DNA from 2 places in the Noviherbaspirillum album genome. Region 1 is predicted to be linked to the other one. Evidence: predicted binding sites of a transcription regulator. Region 1 holds the regulator's gene; the other holds the start of a gene.

Region 1 (10,014 bases):
TTGAATTGCGGAACGCCGGCCTGCGTGCCCGCATTGAACTTGGCAATCACCGGGCCGCCCATGATGTTTCCCATGTCCGGATCATCCGCATCGGTGAATTCAAAAAGGGCTTTGGCGCCGGCGGCAAAATTGGCAGGATCCGTTACGTCCAGCGCGAAGACGCCCTGCGCTCCTCCGCCCATTCCGCTCGCCAGCACGGTCTTCCAGGCGCCGCTCACGCGCGCCTCACCCACCGCGATACCGCCGTCGACATAAGGTCTGTGTTTATAGTCGGGCGCGGTCAGGCTGTTCAGGTGCGCCAGCACGGCGCCAGGCACGAAGGCAAACAGTTCCAGCCCGTCGCTTGCCGCGAATGCATGCAGCATGCCGTCATTCGCGCCGATGTAGACTGCCTTGGCACGTTGCTGACGTTCCTTGGCAAAGGTCTCGTAGCCATTTCCGTAGTGGGATGAGGACGGCGCGCCGACAAGGACGGGATTGCTGTTCAGGATGTCGCCCAGCACCCTCTTGCGGCTGCGAAAGATCCCGTTGGGCCGCCCCGCTTCCAATGCCCGATCTCCGCGCAGGTAATCCACGCGCGCCGATCCGTTGCCGTCAGGCTTGCCGTCGTCAGGCGATTGGTCGAGCAGCGCTTGCTGCGCTGCATTCAGCTGGTCCCATTTGAATTCAACGCTCGACATGCCGCCGTCGGAATGGTACTGGCTGGTGTATATGCGGCGGTCGGCGTGCGCAGGCTTGGCGGCCTGCTTGTCGGTACCGGTCAGTATCTGTCCCGCATCCCATTCAGGCGTGCCCGCGATATTGATGACCTCATTCGCGCCGAGCCCAATTTTCAGTTTCCTTAGGCTGCCGCTCCAGCTGCCGGATTCAAAGCCGGGTTGATACACGAAGGCGCCGTCGCTGGAGATTTTCGTGGTCGAAACCGAGACGCCGGAGATCGTGCCGCTGCCGTCGGCAATCGATGCGAATATTTTGCTGATGGACTGCATCATCGCTGCCGGCTGGCCGGCAAGAAAATAGTTGCGCGGGACGGCAGACGGGCCCTCGCCATCGCTCCACTCGGTATAGCTTCCGCTGACCGGCACGCCCGCCGCAGACAGGCTGATGAAAGGATTGTTCTGCGCCGTCTTCGCATCGAAGCCACCGTATTTGGCGGCGAGATAGAGTTGACTGTCCCGCGGTTTCAACGCACGGGTGCTGCCGTCAATCAGGCCGTTGCCGCCCTCGTCGACATCGATGGCGAAAGTCTTCACCCTGACTGGCTTGTCCAGTCGTATGTCGTTGGTGTTTGCCCAATATGCAAGGCCCGCCATGTAGTAGGTGCCATGGCCGGACGCGCCGGAATCTTTGGTGTCGAGTGCGCTGAGGTTGCTGTTCTTCGCCGGATTGCCGTAGCTTCCCGCAGCATCGGTTTCCATGTCGCCGACCAGCTTCGTCCAGTAGGCAACGTCGAATGCAGGTGTCTTGCCCGCGACCTCCGCATCCGCCGGTCGAGCCGCGTCATACGCATCGGCCTGGCTGCCGGCCGGCCCGAACTTGGTGCGTGCATTGCCGGGCACGTAGCGATCCCAGTGCGTGTTGACGTCGGCGATATTGACGATGTAATTGCGCTGGCAAGAGGCGGTGACCGGGTCTTCCCACTTGTCGAGAACGGGGAATCCGTCTTTCATGCCGTTCGTTACATTGCTGATCGCGGAATCGGTGGGCGGTTTGCCTTGATAATAGCGAATGCCTTCATAAAAAAGCTCGCTGACGGGATCGTACTGCTTGTACCGTCCCGTCCTTCCGAACTTGTTCAGGTAATTGATGACTCCGCTGTTGCTTGCGCCGTCCAGGGTGGCAGGGTCGTCGGGATTTGCGTGAAAGACGCCGCTTGCCTCGTCCCATTCCGGTCGATCATTCAGGGTCTCGGCAAATGACGGCGGCTTGCGCTGCCTTGCGCCGACATACTTGATGGGCGAACGCAGCACACCGCCGTAACGCTGTGCGGCATCATCGAGCAGGTATCCCATGGCACCGATTCTGAGTTTGTCGGCATTGCGCTGGATCTGGCCGACCGGCTTGTAGCCGCTGCCAAACTTCATGCACAGGTCAGTGCGCACCGGACCTTCACTGGCATCGCAGACTGCGACACGCACCAGGTAATCGCCGAGCTTCTTGTCGGTTGCATTCGCCGGCATCTTGCCCTTGCCGCTCCATTGCGACGTGCAATACTCAAGCCCGGCGCTATCGCCATTCAAGCCGCTGCTGACGTCGCTGAACAATATCCTGTTTCTACAGGAAACGACATACAGCTCCTTGACGTTGAACGGCGTGACCCGATTGGGTGCGCTGACGTTACCTGTCTGCTCGACTTTCCGCCGCGGGAAGTAAGTGGCGTGGGCATAGAAATTTGCTTCCGGCGTATCGGACAATACGGCGCGCTGGAGCACGGTTTCACCCGGCTTGTCGACGATGCGGTCGCCGCCGGTCAGCGACAGGCGCAGCATGTCGATCGCGGATGATGACGCCCAGTTCATGAAGTTGCCGCTGAAGCCGGTACCGTCGCACTCGTGCAGCGCATCGGCATTCTTGTCGATCTCGAAGTAAAGGCCTTCATAGAATGTCTGCGGATCGTTGCCCGGATTACGGTTGCTGCCCTTGTACCGGTAGCATTTCGCTGGATTGAAGTAGCCGGTATATTCAACGGTCCGGTTGTACGTGCCGCCATCGCCGCGGTAAGCAATCCCGACCGTCGGAAATTCCACCGAAAGACTGAGCAGCAGGTTGGGATGCACATTCAGGCGTCCATCGAACAGCGGCACGTCGGCAATCTCGACCGGCGCATTCGCGGCAATGCCCGACACATGGCCGGCCAGGAGCAGGAGCCATCCGGTTGCGGCAACCACCGCCAGGTATCGCTTGCAGCCCATGTTATTTTTCTCCCTTGCGGTAGTGTGTCTGCAGCACCACTTGTGTTTCGTCACGCATGCCGAAGCCGATAGCCGTAATGCGATAGAACACGGTCGGCATTTCGGCGCTCTGCCCCTTGTAGGTAAATTTCAGGGGTTCGATGATGTATCTCGGACGCCTCGCGGGTAGCGGTCCCGCGCCGGACTGAAAGCTCGCGCCGGTGAACTGTCCGTAGGGGACCGAATTCGCGTTGCCGGATTCATCGAGGAAGTTCACGCTGGCCCAGACCGGCTCCGCGTCCGGCAGGGGCGGCGCGCACAGGCCAAGCCTGATATTGCCTATTCCCGCATTGCACCCGGACTCGGGAAAGCCCTGCATGTCTTCCGAACTGAAGAGATGACTGCGCGAACGAGCGGAATCCGGGGAATGTTCGATATCCATTTCGGCATCCATCAACGCAGCCTCCGCGGCCTGCAGCGCAACCTGGCGATCACGGTCATTTCTTGAGCCTTTTTCAGCCTGCAACGCAATCTGCGCGGCCGATGTGCCCAGCAACAGAATGACGATGAGCATCAGCAGGGACACGATGAGCGACACGCCCCTTTGCGCATGCAAATTGACTCCAGCTCTTATTGCGAAGCGGGCGTGCATGGATGCGGATTCATGGAGGTCGCTCATCGATTGGCCCCATCCGTCGCATTCCGCAACTGGATCGTCGTCGAATAGACTTTCCGGTAGCGGCTCCTTGCGGAAACCGGGAAATCTTCCTTGCGCAAGCGAACACCCTGGTCATCGACTCCATGCCCGTCCGAATAGTCGTTGCCGAACAGGTCATACGTGACGGAAGCATCATTGCCGCGGGCATCCGTATCGGCCTCCCCCCGGACAAGCAGCGACACATTAACGGTGACGACCTTTTTCCAGTGCGTCTTCGCATTGCGGGCTGCGGAATCCCCGGTGTCGACGATTGCATCGTCCAGCGCATTGATTGCCGACGCATTGAGCACCCGGTTGGGCATGCCGTCGTCATCGGTATCCAGGCCGTACAGCACCTGAAATGACTCGATGCCGCGTGCAATGGCTGCCGAAGTCCAGCCGGTGTCGCCGGCATACTTGCAGTAAAGCTGCGGCTCACCGGATTCGTCTCTGGCCACGTAGAAAATGCTGCTGCCGCGCTGTCCGCCCGGCACCGGAAAACCCGCGCAATTGAGCATCGTTTCATCGCCTGCGCCGAAGAACTGGATGGACAGGAGATCGCTGCCATTGACCGATTGTGTCTGGGGCGACGTCATGCCGACCGTACTTGAATTCAGCCTGCGAGCATCCATTCCTTCCATGCTCGGAGACATGGATGGCTGCACGACAGCCGGCGCTTCGTTGCCTCCCCAATCCACATAGGCCGCCTGCCTGACGGCCCTGGCGATGACTTCCAGCGCGAATCGACCTGTATCGTCGATGCGTGCGGCGTCATCGTTCGCCGTGTAAGCATTTTTCGATGACAGGAAGGTTGCCGTGGCGGCAAGGACGATCAGCAAACTCAGCGCCAGGGAGATCATCAGTTCGACCAGAGTCAACCCCTGCTGTCCAGCGCCGATCGGGCCTCCGTACATCGATCCGACGCTCATGGCACGTAGGGTTCCACAACGAATGCGACGCTAGGCGGAAACTGCTTTCCGCCATCGCCGATCAGGGTGCCGTCCGCATTCTTGCCCTGCCAGCCGATCTTGATGACCAGCGACGCATTGCCGTCTCCCCCGGCGCAGTCCCATGTAAATGACTGCACAGACGAATTCCATGGCTGAGCATCGCGGCACACCACGGCTCTCGCATTTGGCAGGGCTGCAGCAAGCCTGCCTTGCCAGGCATGAATATCGAATTGCGCCAATTCCTGGCTGTTGCATGCATTCGTATAGCAGGATTTTGACGGACCGGCGCCCTGCTCCGGACTACCTTGAAAATCGATGCCGAGATAGGGATTGGTCGCATTGGGTGCTTTCATGCTCGCGGAATTCGCCCGCATCTTGTCGGCGAGTTCGCTAGCAAGCTGGACTGCTGCGGACTGGAACGAGGACTGCGTTCCAGTCCGCATTGCCGCGAGTTGCATTCCCGCAGTGCCGATAATGCCTATGGCAAGCACAAGCATGGAGACCAGCACTTCGATCAGGGAAAACCCTCTGGATGCGGCGTAAGACACAGGCCCCTCTTATTGAATTTATCAGATAGGCAACATTATATATTTGCCAATTGAAATAAATGCAATGTTTTGGGAAGGTGCTGTTGTGCGAAAACCGCACTAGTGGAAAGATCCGGGAACGGGTTTTGGATTTGGGCCTAAGTCGATTTGCGCTCGGGGCCAACTTCGGCGATGGCGTCCTGGAATTCCGCGACATCCTCGAAGCTCTTGTACACGGAAGCAAAGCGGATGTAGGCGATTTTGTCCAGGCGCTTGAGTTCGCGCATCACGAGTTCGCCGATATGGCCGCTGAGTACTTCGCGGGCACCGCTGGACAATAACTTTTCTTCGATGCGATGAATGGCTTCGTCCACCGCTTCCGCGGAGACAGGGCGCTTGCGCAGTGCAAGCATGAGGCTTGCCCGCAGTTTTGCGGGATCAAAATCGGTGCGGCTGCCGTTTTTCTTGACTATCACCGGCATGAGCAACTCGATACGCTCAAAGGTGGTAAAGCGCTTGTCGCAATGGGTGCAGCGCCGCCGCCGGCGAATCGCGTCACCCTCTTCCAGCGCACGCGTGTCGATAACCTGTGTATCTTCGTGGTGGCAGAAAGGGCATTTCATAGCATTAAAGGCTACTGATCAAGGATTGGCGGACGAACACCGGGGTGGATGCCAGTATCGCACAGAACATTCCGAAAACGAAAATCCGCCGACTTCGAACATGCGCTATCAACGCACCTGGCAGGATGGCTCCCGACCGGCCGCTTCGGGACATGCGCATTGCAGCGGCGGGACCGGATATGCCGCCACGTTACATCCGGCATATCCGGCACATCCGACGCAGTCAGCAGCAATCAGCCGTAAACAGGGAATGCATCGGCCAGTTTCTTGACTTCCGCCTTGACGCGCTCGATGGTTGCAGCATCATGCGGGTTGTCCAGAACGTCGGCGATAAGGTGACCCACTTTGGTGGCTTCGGCTTCCTTGAAACCGCGTGTCGTCATCGCCGGGCTGCCGAGGCGGATGCCGGACGTGACGAACGGCTTCTCCGGATCGTTCGGAATGGCGTTCTTGTTGCAGGTCATGTGGGCCGAGCCGAGAATGGCTTCGGCTTCCTTGCCGGTGATCTTCTTGGCGCGAAGATCCACAAGCATCACATGCGACTCGGTGCGTCCGGACACGATGCGCAGGCCGCGTTCGATCAGGGCCTTGGCCAGCGCATCGGCGTTCTTCACGACCTGCTGCTGATACGTCTTGAATTCCGGCGACAGCGCCTCCTTGAATGCAACGGCCTTGCCGGCGATGACATGCATCAGCGGTCCGCCCTGGATACCCGGGAAGATCGCGGAATTGATGGCCTTTTCATGTTCGGCCTTCATCAGGATCACGCCGCCGCGCGGGCCGCGCAGGGACTTGTGCGTGGTGGAGGTTACGAAATCGGCATGCGGCACGGGATTGGGATAGACGCCTGCCGCGATCAGGCCGGCATAGTGCGCCATGTCGACCATGAAATAGGCGCCGACTTCCTTGGCGATCTTCGCGAAACGCTCGAAGTCGATGCGCAGCGCATAGGCTGATGCGCCGGCAATGATCATCTTCGGACGCTTTTCACGCGCCAGCCGCTCCATTGCTTCGTAATCGATCTCCTCCTTGTCATTGAGGCCGTAGGAAATCACGTTGAACCATTTGCCGGACATGTTCAACGCCATGCCGTGCGTGAGGTGACCACCTTCCGCCAGCGACATGCCCATGATGGTGTCGCCCGGCTTGAGCATCGCGAAGAATACGCCCTGGTTGGCCTGCGAGCCGGAATTGGGCTGCACGTTGGCGGCTTCGGCGCCGAACAGTTCCTTCAGGCGGTTGATGGCCAGCGTTTCGGCGACATCTACGAACTCGCATCCGCCGTAGTAGCGCTTCCCAGGATAGCCTTCCGCGTACTTGTTGGTGAGCTGGGAGCCTTGCGCCTCCATGACGGCCGGGGATGTGTAGTTTTCGGACGCGATCAGTTCGATGTGATCCTGCTGGCGGGTGTTCTCCTGCTGGATGGCGCTCCAAAGCTCGGGGTCGACGTTGGCGATGGTATGGTTTTTTGTGAACATGAAAACTCCAATCGATTAGGGATGCAAAGTGGGTTTGCCGAAATCGAATGAGGGCCATAGGAAGTGGACAGGCAGCCTCAGTCGTGCATTCCATTTGGGCTGCCCAGGCGAACGGCGTGAGAGCGGTTGACAGCTCTCGTATCCCACGTTCCCCGGTGGATGTCCACCTTGTCGCCGGAATGGAATCCGGCATTCGCCAGTTACGTGGGACGAAATGGACCTAGATTGTAAGATAGGACAAGCAATTGAGCAAGGCGCCCCACGGCAGCATTCTCTTCCCTGTTCAGCTCTTAAATGAGCGCATTTTGGATCGACCTGACGTCTTTCGGCTACAATTTTGCCCAATTCTAATTTTTGGTCGAAAGGAAATCGCAATGATCGTCCTGATTACCGGCGCCAGCTCCGGCTTTGGCGAAGAAATGGCGCGCAAGTTCGTGCAGAACGGCCACAAGGTCATCGCTACCGGCCGCCGCAAGGATAGGCTCGACAAGCTTGCCGCCGAACTGAGCACATCCCTTCTTCCGGTGGAAATGGATGTCCGCGACAAGGCGTCCATCGCAGGCGCGCTCGCCGCCCTTCATTCCGGCTGGAGCGAAATTGACGTATTGATCAACAATGCCGGCCTGGCATTGGGTGTCGAGCCTGCGCAAAAGTCTTCGCTGGAGGAGTGGGAGACCATGATCGACACCAACTGCAAGGGACTGGTGACAATGACCCACGCCGTCCTGCCCGGCATGGTTGCACGCGGACGCGGCACGGTGATCAACATTGGATCGACCGCCGGCGCCTACCCCTACCCCGGCGGCAATGTCTATGGCGCGACCAAGGCCTTCGTCGACCAGTTCACGCTGAACCTGCGCGCCGACCTGGTCGGCACCGGCGTCCGCGCAACCAACATCGCACCGGGTCTGTGCGGCGGGACGGAATTTTCCAATGTACGCCTGAAGGACGATGCCGCTGCGGCCAAGGTCTACGAAGGAACTGTGCCGCTGACGGCGCGCGACATTGCCGAATCCGCTTACTGGATCGCCACCCTGCCGCCGCATGTCAACATCAACTATATCGAGATGATGCCGACCTGCCAGGGCTTTTCGCCTTTCAACATCAAGCGCAATACATAGTAAAACACCAAGCAAGGGAACGGCACTTCAATGCCATTCGATATCAAGACAGCTTTAGCCGCGCACATGCCATGAATAAGGAATTTTTCTGGAATGTGCGCGTTTATTATGAAGACACCGATACCGGCGGCGTGGTCTTCTACGCCAACTACCTGAAGTTCTTCGAGCGGGCACGCACCGAATGGCTTCGTGCGCATGGCATAGGACAGCAGCTGTTAACGGAGACACATCGCGCGATGTTCGTCGTCAAAAGCACTTCCGTGGATTATCATTCTCCCGCGAAATTAGATGATGAACTGAAACTTAGCGTCGTGGTCCAAAAACTCGGTCGCGCTTCGGTGGAGTTTTTTCAGGAAGCCTGGCGCGAACAGGGAGCAGAAAAAACCCTGCTGACCAGCGGAAGAATCCGTGTCGGCTGCGTCCATACTGAAACCTTCCGCCCGAGTCCGATACCGGACGAAGTGTTAGACCGCATCAGAAGGTCGCAATAGAGCGGCAATAGCGTACATATCCTGCAGAGCGTCGTGCCGCCCGAGCAATCGGGCGCATCGACGGAATGCGGCCATTACCTGCAATTACATTAATTAAAACATGAGCGTCACACACGATCTTTCGTTTATCTCGCTGATCAGCAATGCCTCGCTGCTTGTGCAACTCGTCATGGCCTTGCTTCTGCTGGTTTCCATCATGAGCTGGTCTTATATTTTCCGCAAGATGTTTGCGATCCGCAGCGCGCAGACGCAGACCGAAGAATTCGAACGCGCATTCTGGTCCGGGGGCAATCTGAATGCGCTCTACGAGGAAGCCACATCGAACCGGCGCCGCAGCGGCAACCATACCGGCGCGCTCGAGCGCATCTTCGAATCCGGCATGGGCGAATTCATCAAGGCCAAGGCCACCTTCGCGAACAAGGGCCAGATCGATCCGACCGCCACCATCGACGGCGCGCGCCGCGCCATGCGGGCAGCCTATCAGCGGGAGATGGACGCACTCGAATCGCATCTGGCCTTTCTTGCCTCGGTCGGTTCCGTGTCTCCCTATGTCGGCCTGTTCGGCACAGTCTGGGGCATCATGAATGCCTTCCGCGGATTGGCAAATGTGCAGCAGGCGACGCTGGCATCGGTGGCGCCGGGCATCGCGGAAGCGCTGATCGCAACCGCCATCGGCCTGTTCGCCGCAATCCCCGCCGTGGTTGCGTACAATCGTTATTCGCATGACATCGACCGTCTCGCGATCCGCTTCGAAAGCTTCATCGAAGAGTTCTCCAACATCTTGCAACGGCAGGTCCGCTAATGGCAGGCAACAGTTCGATGCGCGGCGGTCGCAGCCGCAAGTTCAAGTCAGAAATCAACGTCGTTCCGTACATCGATGTGATGCTGGTCCTGCTGATCATTTTCATGGCGGCGGCGCCGATGACGAATCCCGGCGTGATCAATCTGCCAACGGCAGCCAAATCCGCGCTGCCGCCGACGGAGTACATCCAGATTTCGCTCAAGCCCGACACCACCGCCACCATCAGCGTCAATGGCGGCAAGAATGGCAGCAGCGCCGCGGAAAAAGTGGGCGGACGCAGCGCATTGCTGCAAAAGCTGCGTGCATTGCATGAAGCCGATCCGGAACTGCCAGTCATGATTTCGGCCGACAAGGAAATCAGGTACGACGACGTCATCCAGGTCATTTCCGAAGCCAAGAAACTCGGCATCAACCGCGTGGGGTTGGCGACAAAG
Region 2 (10,014 bases), on a different contig from region 1:
TGCCGCTTTCTTGGCTACCGGCTTCTTGGCTGCTGCTGCTTTCTTCGGAGCTGCCGCTTTCTTGGCTACCGGCTTCTTGGCTGCTGCTGCTTTCTTCGGAGCTGCTGCCTTCTTCGCTACCGGCTTCTTGGCTGCTGCTGCTTTCTTCGGAGCTGCTGCCTTCTTCGCTGCAGGTTTCTTAGCTGCTGCCGGCTTCTTCGCCGGGGCTGCCTTCTTAGCAGCCGTTTTCTTTGCTGTTGCCATTTGTTTCTCCTTCACGTGATGGAAAATTCAAACTTCGAGGTTGGAAACCCGCCTGTCCCATCGCGATGAGCCATGCGGATTATTCATCGGCACAAGCAAGCGTCTGCTTGCGCTAATGAATTCGGCACCAGCTGAACTGCTGCATCACCTCAAACATGCAGCACTTCAGCCTCTTTCAGCTACGCCTCTCTTTTGAAAATCACTGCTGCGCGTCAGCAATGACGGAGGACTTCTTACCGCGCGCAAATGGCGCTGCGGTTGCCGTAGCCAAAAAAAACGCCGGCAACAAAGCCGGCGCGGGAATACGCTTTCTGAAAAACCACCAGGTTTTTCAGAGAAAAAGCCGCCTTGCCCGACAGCGTCGGGGTCAGCGGCGTTAACAGTGATGATCCTGTCGTTCGTCTACTGTCCATCAAATTTGGTGATAGTCCTTGGTGATCGGTCAGCTTCGTCGTGTTCCGTATCCGATACTTTGTCGGCCGACCGTTTTATCTCCATCAGCTCGCTCATTACGAGTCGAGAGTTTTTATTCCCAGTTCAGTGCACCACCGGTCTGGTATTCGATCACGCGAGTCTCGAAGAAGTTGCGCTCCTTCTTCAGGTCGATCATCTCGCTCATCCACGGGAAGGGATTCTCTTCCTGCGGGAACATCGGATCAAGACCGATCTGTTGTGCTCGACGATTCGCGATGAACCTCAGATACCCTTTGAACATCGGCGCATTCAAACCAAGCACTCCACGCGGCATTGTATCCTCTGCGTAGCGATATTCCAACTCCACGGCGCGCAAAAACAACGATTTAATCTCTTCGCGGAATTCGACAGTCCACAGATGCGGATTCTCGAGCTTGATTGTATTGATGAGATCGATCCCGAAGTTGCAGTGCATCGACTCATCGCGCAGGATGTATTGATACTGCTCAGCTGCACCCATCATCTTGTTCTGACGGCCGAGCGCGAGGATCTGCGTGAAGCCGACATAGAAGAACAGGCCCTCCATCAGGCAGGCGAACACGATCAGCGAACGAAGCAGTGTCTGGTCGGCTTCGACGGTTCCGGTCTTGAATTCCGGATTGGTCAGCACGTCGATGAACGGGATCAGGAATTCATCCTTGTCGCGGATCGACGCGACTTCATGGTACGCATTGAAGATCTCGCCCTCATCAAGGCCGAGCGACTCAACGATGTACTGGTAGGCATGCGTGTGGATTGCTTCCTCAAATGCCTGGCGCAGCAGGTACTGGCGGCACTCGGGCGCGGTGATGTGGCGGTAGGTGCCCAGCACGATATTGTTGGCGGCCAGCGAATCGGCAGTGACGAAGAAGCCGAGGTTGCGCTTGACGAGGCGGCGCTCGTCTTCGGTCAGGCCGTTCGGATTCTTCCACAGCTCGATATCGCGCTGCATGTTGATTTCCTGCGGCATCCAGTGATTGGCGCAGCCGGCCAAGTACTTGTCCCAGGCCCACTTGTACTTGAAGGGCACGAGCTGGTTGACGTCGGTCTGGCCGTTGATGATGCGCTTGTCGGCGGCATTGACGCGGCGCGAGGCATCCTCGGCCGGCGCTTTGGCGACCAGGGCCGGATTGAGTGCGGTGCTGGCGAACTGGGCATTGAGCGCGGACGGAGTGGCCGGCGCCGGAATTGGTTGCGGTGCCTGAGCAGGTTTGGCGGCAGGAGTTACTTCGTCATCCCAACTGAGCATGGTTGTTCTTCCTTACGATTATTGTAGTGGTACTAGCGTGATGTTCAAGCCGGCGCCGCAAACTTTGCGCGCCGGCTTCATGCCGAATATTACTGGCAGGCTTCGCATTCATCGAAGCCGGGGTCGCCCGGACGCATCATGCATGCCGGTCCGGCGAGCTCGACATCCGCGGCGGCCGCAGAGGCTACCGGCCCCGCAGATGCCGCCGGAGCTGCCGCGACGGGTGCCGAGGCGCCCATGCCGCTGCCGACGCCGGAAGTTACCGACACCGCATTCAGTGCGCCCGTCTTGCTGGTCGACTTCTCCGCATGAGTGGCGCCGATCGTGCGCAGGTAGTAAGTCGTCTTCAGGCCGCGCAGCCATGCAAGCTTGTAGGTCTCGTCGAGCTTCTTGCCCGATGCACCGGCCATGTAGATGTTCAACGATTGCGCCTGGTCAATCCATTTCTGGCGACGAGATGCTGCTTCCACCAGCCACTTCGGCTCGACTTCGAATGCGGTCGCGTAGATTTCGCGCAGGTCTTCCGGGATGCGGTCGATCTTGGCGAGGCTGCCGTCGAAGTACTTGAGATCGGCAATCATCACTTCATCCCACAGGCCGCGCGCCTTCAGGTCGCGTACCAGGTGCTCGTTGATCTCGGTAAATTCGCCGGACAGGTTCGACTTCACATACAGGTTCTGGTAAGTCGGCTCGATGCAGGCGGACACGTCGATGATGTTGGAAATGGTCGCCGTCGGCGCGATCGCCACGCAGTTCGAGTTACGCATGCCGAACTGCTTGATGCGGGAGCGCAGCGCCGACCAGTCCATCGTCTCAGTAGTATCGACCTCCAGATAGCCGCCGCGTTCCTCTGCCAGCAGCTTGAGGGAGTCCTGCGGCAGGATGCCACGGTCCCACAGCGAGCCGCGGTAGGAGCTGTAGCGGCCGCGCTCTTCCGCCAGTTCGGTCGATGCCCAGTAAGCGTAATAGCAGACGGCTTCCATCGAGCGGTCGGCGAATTCCACCGCGTCCATCGATGCATACGGAACACGCATCATGTGCAGGCAGTCCTGGAATCCCATGATGCCCATACCGACCGGACGATGGCGCAGATTGGAATCGCGCGCCTTCTTCACCGCGTAATAGTTGATGTCGATCACGTTGTCGAGCATGCGCATCGCGGTGCGGATGGTCCGCTCGAGCTTGGCGTGATCGAGCTTGCCGTCCTTCATGTGGGCCGGCAGGTTGACCGAGCCGAGGTTGCAGACCGCAATTTCGGACTCGTTGGTGTTGAGCGTGATCTCGGTGCACAGGTTCGAGCTGTGGACGACGCCGACATGCTGCTGCGGGGAACGGATATTGCAAGGATCCTTGAACGTGATCCAGGGATGGCCGGTCTCGAACAGCATCGACAGCATCTTGCGCCACAGGTCGAGCGCCTGCACCTTCTTGAACAGCTTCAGGTCGCCGCGCGCCGCCTTGGCTTCGTAGCCGGTGTAGGCTTCCTCGAAGGCCTTGCCGTATTTTTCATGCAGGTCGGGAACGTCGGACGGCGAGAACAGCGTCCATTCGCCCTTTTCCATCACGCGCTTCATGAACAGGTCGGGAATCCAGTTCGCGGTGTTCATGTCGTGCGTGCGGCGGCGGTCGTCGCCGGTGTTCTTGCGCAGGTCGAGGAATTCCTCGATGTCCATGTGCCAGGTTTCCAGGTAGGCACAGACCGCGCCCTTGCGCTTGCCGCCCTGGTTGACCGCGACGGCGGTGTCGTTGACCACCTTCAGGAACGGGACCACGCCCTGCGACTTGCCGTTGGTGCCCTTGATGTGGGCGCCGAGCGCGCGCACCGGGGTCCAGTCATTGCCCAGGCCGCCGGCGAACTTTGCCAGCAATGCGTTTTCCTTGATCGCCTCGTAGATGCCGTCGAGGTCGTCGGCCACGGTGGTCAGGTAGCAGGACGAGAGCTGCGAACGTTGTGTGCCGGAATTGAACAGCGTCGGCGTCGAGCTCATGAAGTCGAACGAGGACAGCAGGTTGTAGAACTCGATGGCGCGCGCTTCGCGGTTGATCTCGTTGAGCGCCAGGCCCATCGCCACGCGCATGTAGAACGCCTGCGGCATTTCGATGCGGGTGCCTTCGATGTGCAGGAAGTAGCGGTCGTACAGCGTCTGCAGGCCAAGGTAGCCGAACTGCAGGTCGCGGTCGGGCTGCAGCGCCTCGGCCAGCTTGGCGAGGTCGAACTGGGCCAGCTTGGTGTCGAGCAGTTCTGCCTCGATGCCCTTCTTGATGTATCTGGGGAAGTAATCGATGTAGTGCGCGGCGGCATCAGCCTGCGCGACTTCCTGGCCGAAGACTTCCTTGCGGATGGTGTGCATCAGCAGGCGAGCGGTTACCTTGCTGTAGGCAGGGTCTTTTTCCATCAGCGCGCGGGCAGCCAGGATGGCGGACTTGTGCAGCTCTTCCACGGGCACGCCGTCGTACAGGTTCTTGACGGTCTCGGCCAGGATGGCTTCGGCATCGACATGCTTTTCCAGGCCGACGCAGGCGGCCGTGATCAGCGCGCGCACCTGGTTGAGATCGAGCGGACGGCGCTGGCCGTCTTCCATCACATGCAGCTGCGGCTCGTCAGCGGCCGGCCTGGCGGCGTGCTGCTGCGCGCGCTCTTCCATGCGCTTGGCGCGATACAGCACGTAGGCGCGGGCGACATCATGCTCGCCCGAACGCATCAACGCCAGTTCCACCTGGTCCTGGATATCCTCGATATGGAAGGTCCCGCCCGCCGGCTGGCGGCGCACCAGCGCCGAGACCACGCCGGCGGTCAGCTGCTCGACCAGCTCGCGCACGCGCGCCGAAGCGGCGCCCTGCCCGCCGTTCACGGCGAGGAAAGCCTTCGTCATCGCGATGGATATCTTCGACGGCTCGAAGCCGACGACCGCGCCGTTGCGGCGGATGATCTTGTAATCGCCGAGATTGACGTTCATGTTGGCGGTGGAAGCTGAGGTGGGGGCATGAGGAGGGACCAGGCCGAATTCGGTGCCAGACTTGTGTGAAACTTCTTGCGTTGAGTGCATCTCGCCTCCAGACGTATCGCGACAGCTATGCAGCTGCGATGGTTATCAATTAGAACGCCCCTTGCAGGCAACGTTCGCGTGCTCAATGCAAACCGGTCCCAGCGGCGCGAGCGACGCCCTGCCCGGGGTCTGGCATCGTGCCGTTCGGATTGCATTCATATGGGAGAGCTGTTCAATGCCCACCCGCTACTGCATGTTTACACTGAGGAACTACTTGAACAGCCCGTTTTGGGAGTTATCGGGGGTGACTACTAGATATAGTGGTGCATGCCTCGATTGATACTAATTCTAGTGCCGGGTGTTTAGGTATGCAACCCTTTTTATTTGATACGCAATAAAAATAGGCCGCTTCGACCCTTGACTTTTATACGATTCACTCAGGAAATTTAAGCGCATTCAGGGCTGGATTTTCGACTGCTTGATGAATCAAGGACTTGCGATAACGATCCCAGTCGAAGAAGGGACCGGGGTCGGTCTTGCGGCCTGGCGCGATGTGTTCATGTCCCATCACCGCCGACAGCCGATAGCGCTGGGTGAGCGACATGGTCAAGGCGGCCAGCGCTTCATATTGTGCGGGCTCGAACGGCTGGAAGTCGCTGCCCTCGAGCTCGATCCCGATCGAGAAGTCGTTGCAGCGCTCGCGGCCGCAGAATGTAGACAGGCCGGCATGCCATGCCCTGTCGTTCGCCGACACGAATTGAATCACATGGCCGTCTCGGCGCACCAGGAAATGCGCCGAGACCTTCAGTGTCCGAAGCTGATCGAAGTAGGGATGCGCATCGCAGTCGAGGCGGTTGCCGAACAGGTCGGCGATATAGGGACCGCCGAACTGGTCGGGCGGCAGGCTGATGTTGTGGATGACGAGCAGGTCGGTCACCGTGTCGGGATGGCGCGCGTCGAAGTTCGGCGACGGCTGGCGTTCGACATCGTCCGCCCAGCCATCCTCATTGATGAAGTAGCGATTCATTGTTCTGACTGTGGAATGGACAGCCGCTGCATGCGGTACTTCAGCTGCCGTTGGCTCAGGCCGAGCTTTTCCGCTGCTTGCGCCTGGTCGAAGCGAACGCTTTCCAGCGTGCGCCTGATGACCTGCCGCTCGACCTTGTCCAGCTGCTCGACCAGCGAAGCGGACCCTGAAGCGTCCCCTACCGCGCCAGCAGCCTCCGCCTGGAGAAGGGATGGCGAAGGCGAAGATGACGGTGAGGACTGAGTCGACGCCGGTGCGGGGGCCGCGGCCGGCGGCCGGGGCGGAATCTGCACGCGGTCGGGCGGCATCGACGCGCCGCGCTTCAGCGCGAGGTCCGCCACTTCGATCACGCCGTCATTGGCGAAGGCCATAGCGCGCTCAAGCACGTTCTCGAGTTCGCGCACATTTCCGGGAAAGGAGTAGCCGCGAAGTGCTTCCAGCGCGGTCGGCGACAAGACGGTCGGCGTGCCGGCGCCGGATAGTCGGGCGAGAATAGCATCGGACAGCAGTGCAATGTCGTCCAGGCGTTCGCGCAGCGGCGGCAGTCGCAGCTCGATCACATTGAGCCGGTAATAGAGATCCTGGCGGAACTTTCCCTGTTCGACGCATTCGGCCAAATTCTGGTGCGTTGCACTGACCAGACGCACGTCGACCGCTTCCTCGCTGGTCGCGCCGACCTTGCGCACGCGCCGTTCCTGGATGGCGCGCAACAGCTTGACCTGCATCGGCAGCGGAAGGTCGGCCACCTCATCGAGCATCAGCGTGCCGCCGTTGGCAGCCTGGAAAAAGCCTTCGCGGTCGTCGTTCGCGCCGGTGAATGCCCCCTTGCGGTAGCCGAAGAACTCGGCCTCCATCAGCGCTTCCGGAATCGCTCCGCAATTGACGGCGATGAAAGGCTTGTCCGCCCGGGCGCTGTGCGCATGGATGTCGCGCGCAGCCAGTTCCTTGCCGCTTCCCGATTCGCCGGTGATGGCGACCGGAGCCATGCTGCGCGCGAGCCGGATGATTTGCGCTCGCAGATCCTGCATCACGGCGGATTGCCCGACCAGCGGCGATGCACTCGCCGGCGCCGGCGCCGCGGTTGCACCCGCCGGAGAATCGGCCTTGCGGATGCGCAATGCCGACTGCACCATCAGGCGCAGCTGGTCAAGCGCCACCGGCTTGCTGAGATAGTCGAAGGCGCCCGCCTTCAGCGCCGACACCGCATTGTCGGTGCTGCCGTAAGCGGTGATGACCGCGATCGGCGTGTTCCTGTACTGGGCGCTGACCTCGCGCACCAGCTCGATGCCCAGGCCGTCGGGCAAGCGCATGTCGGTCAGGACCAGGCCGTATTCATGCTGCGCCAGCCGGCTGCGGGCAGCCGCGAGGCAATCGGCGCTGTCGACGTCGAGCCCCATCTTGACCAGCGTGATCTCGAGCAATTCGCGCAGGTCGGCTTCGTCATCGACTACCAGGATACGAGGTGCGGTCATGTCTATATATATAGTAGGGTTGCGCCGGGAGCGCTGCGGGCTTCAAGAGTGAATGGAATATTGAAGCGGACTAGACGGCGAAGGTGATCACGAAGCGCCCGCTCGGTTCACCCGATCCGCCGTCGGGCAACTCCGCCCGGTATTCGTAATCCAGCATGGCGCCATTATTCAAGCACAACTCGCGCGCGACATAGAGACCGAGGCCGGTGCCCTTGCTGGACGTAGTGTAGAACGGCTCGAACAGATGCGCCCGCACCTCCGGCGTAATAGCTGGACCGTCGTCCTGTATGTGAAGTTCCAGTCGATTGGCTGCCGGTAACACTGCATGAATGCAAATGCTGGCCGGCCGGCCGCTGGCATAGCGAAGCGCGTTCGACAGCAGGTTGACGACGACCTCGCGCAGATGAAGCGCATCGAATCGGACCTGGAGTTGCGCCATGTCCGCCAGGCGGATCAGGTCCGGCGTCATTGCGTGAGTCGAATGGGTAGTTCTGATATCCCCCACCAGCTCCGACAGGAAGGGTGCAAGCCGCACCGGATCGGCCTGCGCATGGGCCTTGCGCGACAGTTTCAGGATATCTTCGATCATGCGGTTGAGTCGCACCACATTGTCGCTGACGATATTGAGCAGGCGCTTCTGGGTCGGTTCGAGGACGTCTTCGCCCAGCAACGACGCCGCATGGGAAATCGCCGACAGCGGATTGCGCACTTCGTGTGCGATGCTGGCAGTCAGGCGCCCCATGGAAGCCAGCTTGAGCTGCTGTGCCTGGTTCTCGATCTCGCTGACATCCTGCAGAAAGATCACGGTCCGGTCATTGGTCAGGCCGGCCCCCTCCACCATCGCGAAGCGCAGCTTGAGATGCGCGGCCAGATCGCGCCGGGCGTCGCGCGCGCCGCCTCTCGTATTGCCGCCCACTGGCTTGACCTTGACGTAGACCGAGGATGAGCCGTCATGCGTCATGCGCAGGGAATCGCCCTTGCGCCATGCGGTGAAGGCATCGGCAATCGGTCCCAGCGCGGGCAGGTCGGCCAGCCGGTAGCGCGGCTGGCCGTAGGCGACCGACATGCCCAGCATGCGTTCGGCCGAGGGATTGCCTGCGAATACTTCGGTATCGTCGCCGACCACGAGAATGCCGTCCCCCATGTCGGCAATCACCAGGCGGTTGATGGCTTCCTGCAGCTGCAGATCCCTGCCCCGCTGCGCGGCCAGCGCCTCCTGCTTGATCAGCCTGGCCGCCAGCCGGTTGACGAGGAAGATGGCGGCGAAAAAGGCCGCTCCCACCAGGCCGGCCTGCGAAGGCGATACGTCGGCCGTCGAGCTGAGCGTCTGGACAACGCTTTCGGTCAGCAGGATCAGCGTGACGATCGATACGAAAAACAGGGCCATGACCAGGGGCGCGAGAATGGCGACACCGGACAGCGGGAACAGGTAAAGGATCGCAAGCCCACTGCGGGCGCCGCCGGCGAACACGTACAGCAATGAAATTGCCCCGATATCGATGGCCAGCTGGGTCAGCAGCTGCAGCATGAAGCGCCGCCGCGCGTAGGTTGCCAGCAGCCCGAAACCGATAGCGACCAGCAGGTACAGGAAACAGGTTTGCCAGTCGGCAAACCGATCGACCAACTGTTCTCCCTTGATGGCGTTGATGCTGAAATAGGCCAGCAGCACCACCGTGATCAGGATGCGGGTGATGCAGAAGGTCTGGAGCGTGCGCCAGAAAGTGTCGCGGCTTTCCGGGAACGAGGCGGGCGTGATGACCATGGATTATCGTCCGGCCGCCATGCGCATCGAGCAGAGGATGTAACTAGCGCCGCTCATGCTGGAGGCGGTGATCTTCGCTGCAGAAGGGTGCACCCGTGGCGCCGATCACGGCTTCGGAATAGGGAAGATGGACGCCGCATCGGGTACAGGGAATGATGGCTTCCGCATCGCCCGGACCGTGGCGCCTGGCCGAAGCGGATGCAGATGCAGATGCCGAGGGCGGCTTTCGGGCCGCCTTCTGCTTTTTCCTGCTGAGGAAGATCCAGAAAACGATCAGCGCCGCGACCAGTACCCAGACCAGCAGTTTCATGCGAGGCTCCGGTGAAGCACCACTTCCAGCACGAAGCGGCTGCCGACATAGGCCAGCAGCAGCGTGCCAAAGCCGGTAAGCGTGAAGCGCAGCGCGGTCTTGCCGCGCCAGCCGCGCCAGACCCGCCCTGCCAGCAACAGCCCGAAAAGTGCCCAAGACAGCAGAGTGAACAGTGTCTTGTGATCCCAGCGGAAAGCCGTGCCGAACAATTCTTCGGAGAAGAACACGCCCGACAACACCGTCAGCGTCAGCAGTGCGAAGCCGAAGCTGATCATGCGGAACAGCAGCTTTTCCATCGTCAGCAACGCCGGCAGGCGCTCGATCGCCACAGCAAGCCAGCGGCCGCGCGCCTCCCCCGGCGATGCATGCAGCTGCGACTCCTGCAACGCCATGAGTACCGCATGGAAGGCAGCGATCGTCAACGAGCTGTAGGCCAGGATGGCAATGGCGACATGCCACGGAAACAGCGCGGAACGCCCCTCCAGCGGAATCAGGCTGCCCGGGAAAATCA

Evidence for each region. The regulator NrdR, encoded in region 1, represses ribonucleotide reductase genes. The targets are predictions, from matches to a motif close to CACNANATNTNGTG.
Region 2: the regulator NrdR is predicted to act here: its motif matches at 5,242-5,255, upstream of RY831_RS08745 (ribonucleoside-diphosphate reductase subunit alpha).

The regions. Positions count from the first base shown of each region.
Region 1 is NZ_JAWIIV010000016.1:22,615-32,628, reverse strand. Features, by position in the region: gene RY831_RS18360 (pilus assembly protein) at 1-2,912, opposite strand, end outside; gene RY831_RS18355 (pilus assembly PilX family protein) at 2,914-3,507, opposite strand; gene RY831_RS18350 (PilW family protein) at 3,567-4,517, opposite strand; gene pilV (type IV pilus modification protein PilV) at 4,514-5,086, opposite strand; gene nrdR (transcriptional regulator NrdR) at 5,224-5,688, opposite strand; gene glyA (serine hydroxymethyltransferase) at 5,922-7,166, opposite strand; ZMP/ZTP riboswitch at 7,261-7,380, opposite strand; gene RY831_RS18330 (SDR family NAD(P)-dependent oxidoreductase) at 7,541-8,287, shown strand; gene ybgC (tol-pal system-associated acyl-CoA thioesterase) at 8,359-8,778, shown strand; gene tolQ (protein TolQ) at 8,879-9,580, shown strand; gene RY831_RS18315 (ExbD/TolR family protein) at 9,580-10,014, shown strand, end outside.
Region 2 is NZ_JAWIIV010000005.1:218,355-228,368, reverse strand. Features, by position in the region: gene RY831_RS08760 (histone H1-like repetitive region-containing protein) at 1-243, opposite strand, end outside; gene RY831_RS08755 (hypothetical protein) at 477-659, opposite strand; gene RY831_RS08750 (ribonucleotide-diphosphate reductase subunit beta) at 770-1,945, opposite strand; gene RY831_RS08745 (ribonucleoside-diphosphate reductase subunit alpha) at 2,035-4,992, opposite strand; gene ampD (1,6-anhydro-N-acetylmuramyl-L-alanine amidase AmpD) at 5,366-5,959, opposite strand; gene RY831_RS08735 (sigma-54-dependent transcriptional regulator) at 5,956-7,431, opposite strand; gene RY831_RS08730 (sensor histidine kinase) at 7,502-9,193, opposite strand; gene RY831_RS08725 (PP0621 family protein) at 9,237-9,503, opposite strand; gene RY831_RS08720 (cytochrome C assembly family protein) at 9,500-10,014, opposite strand, start outside.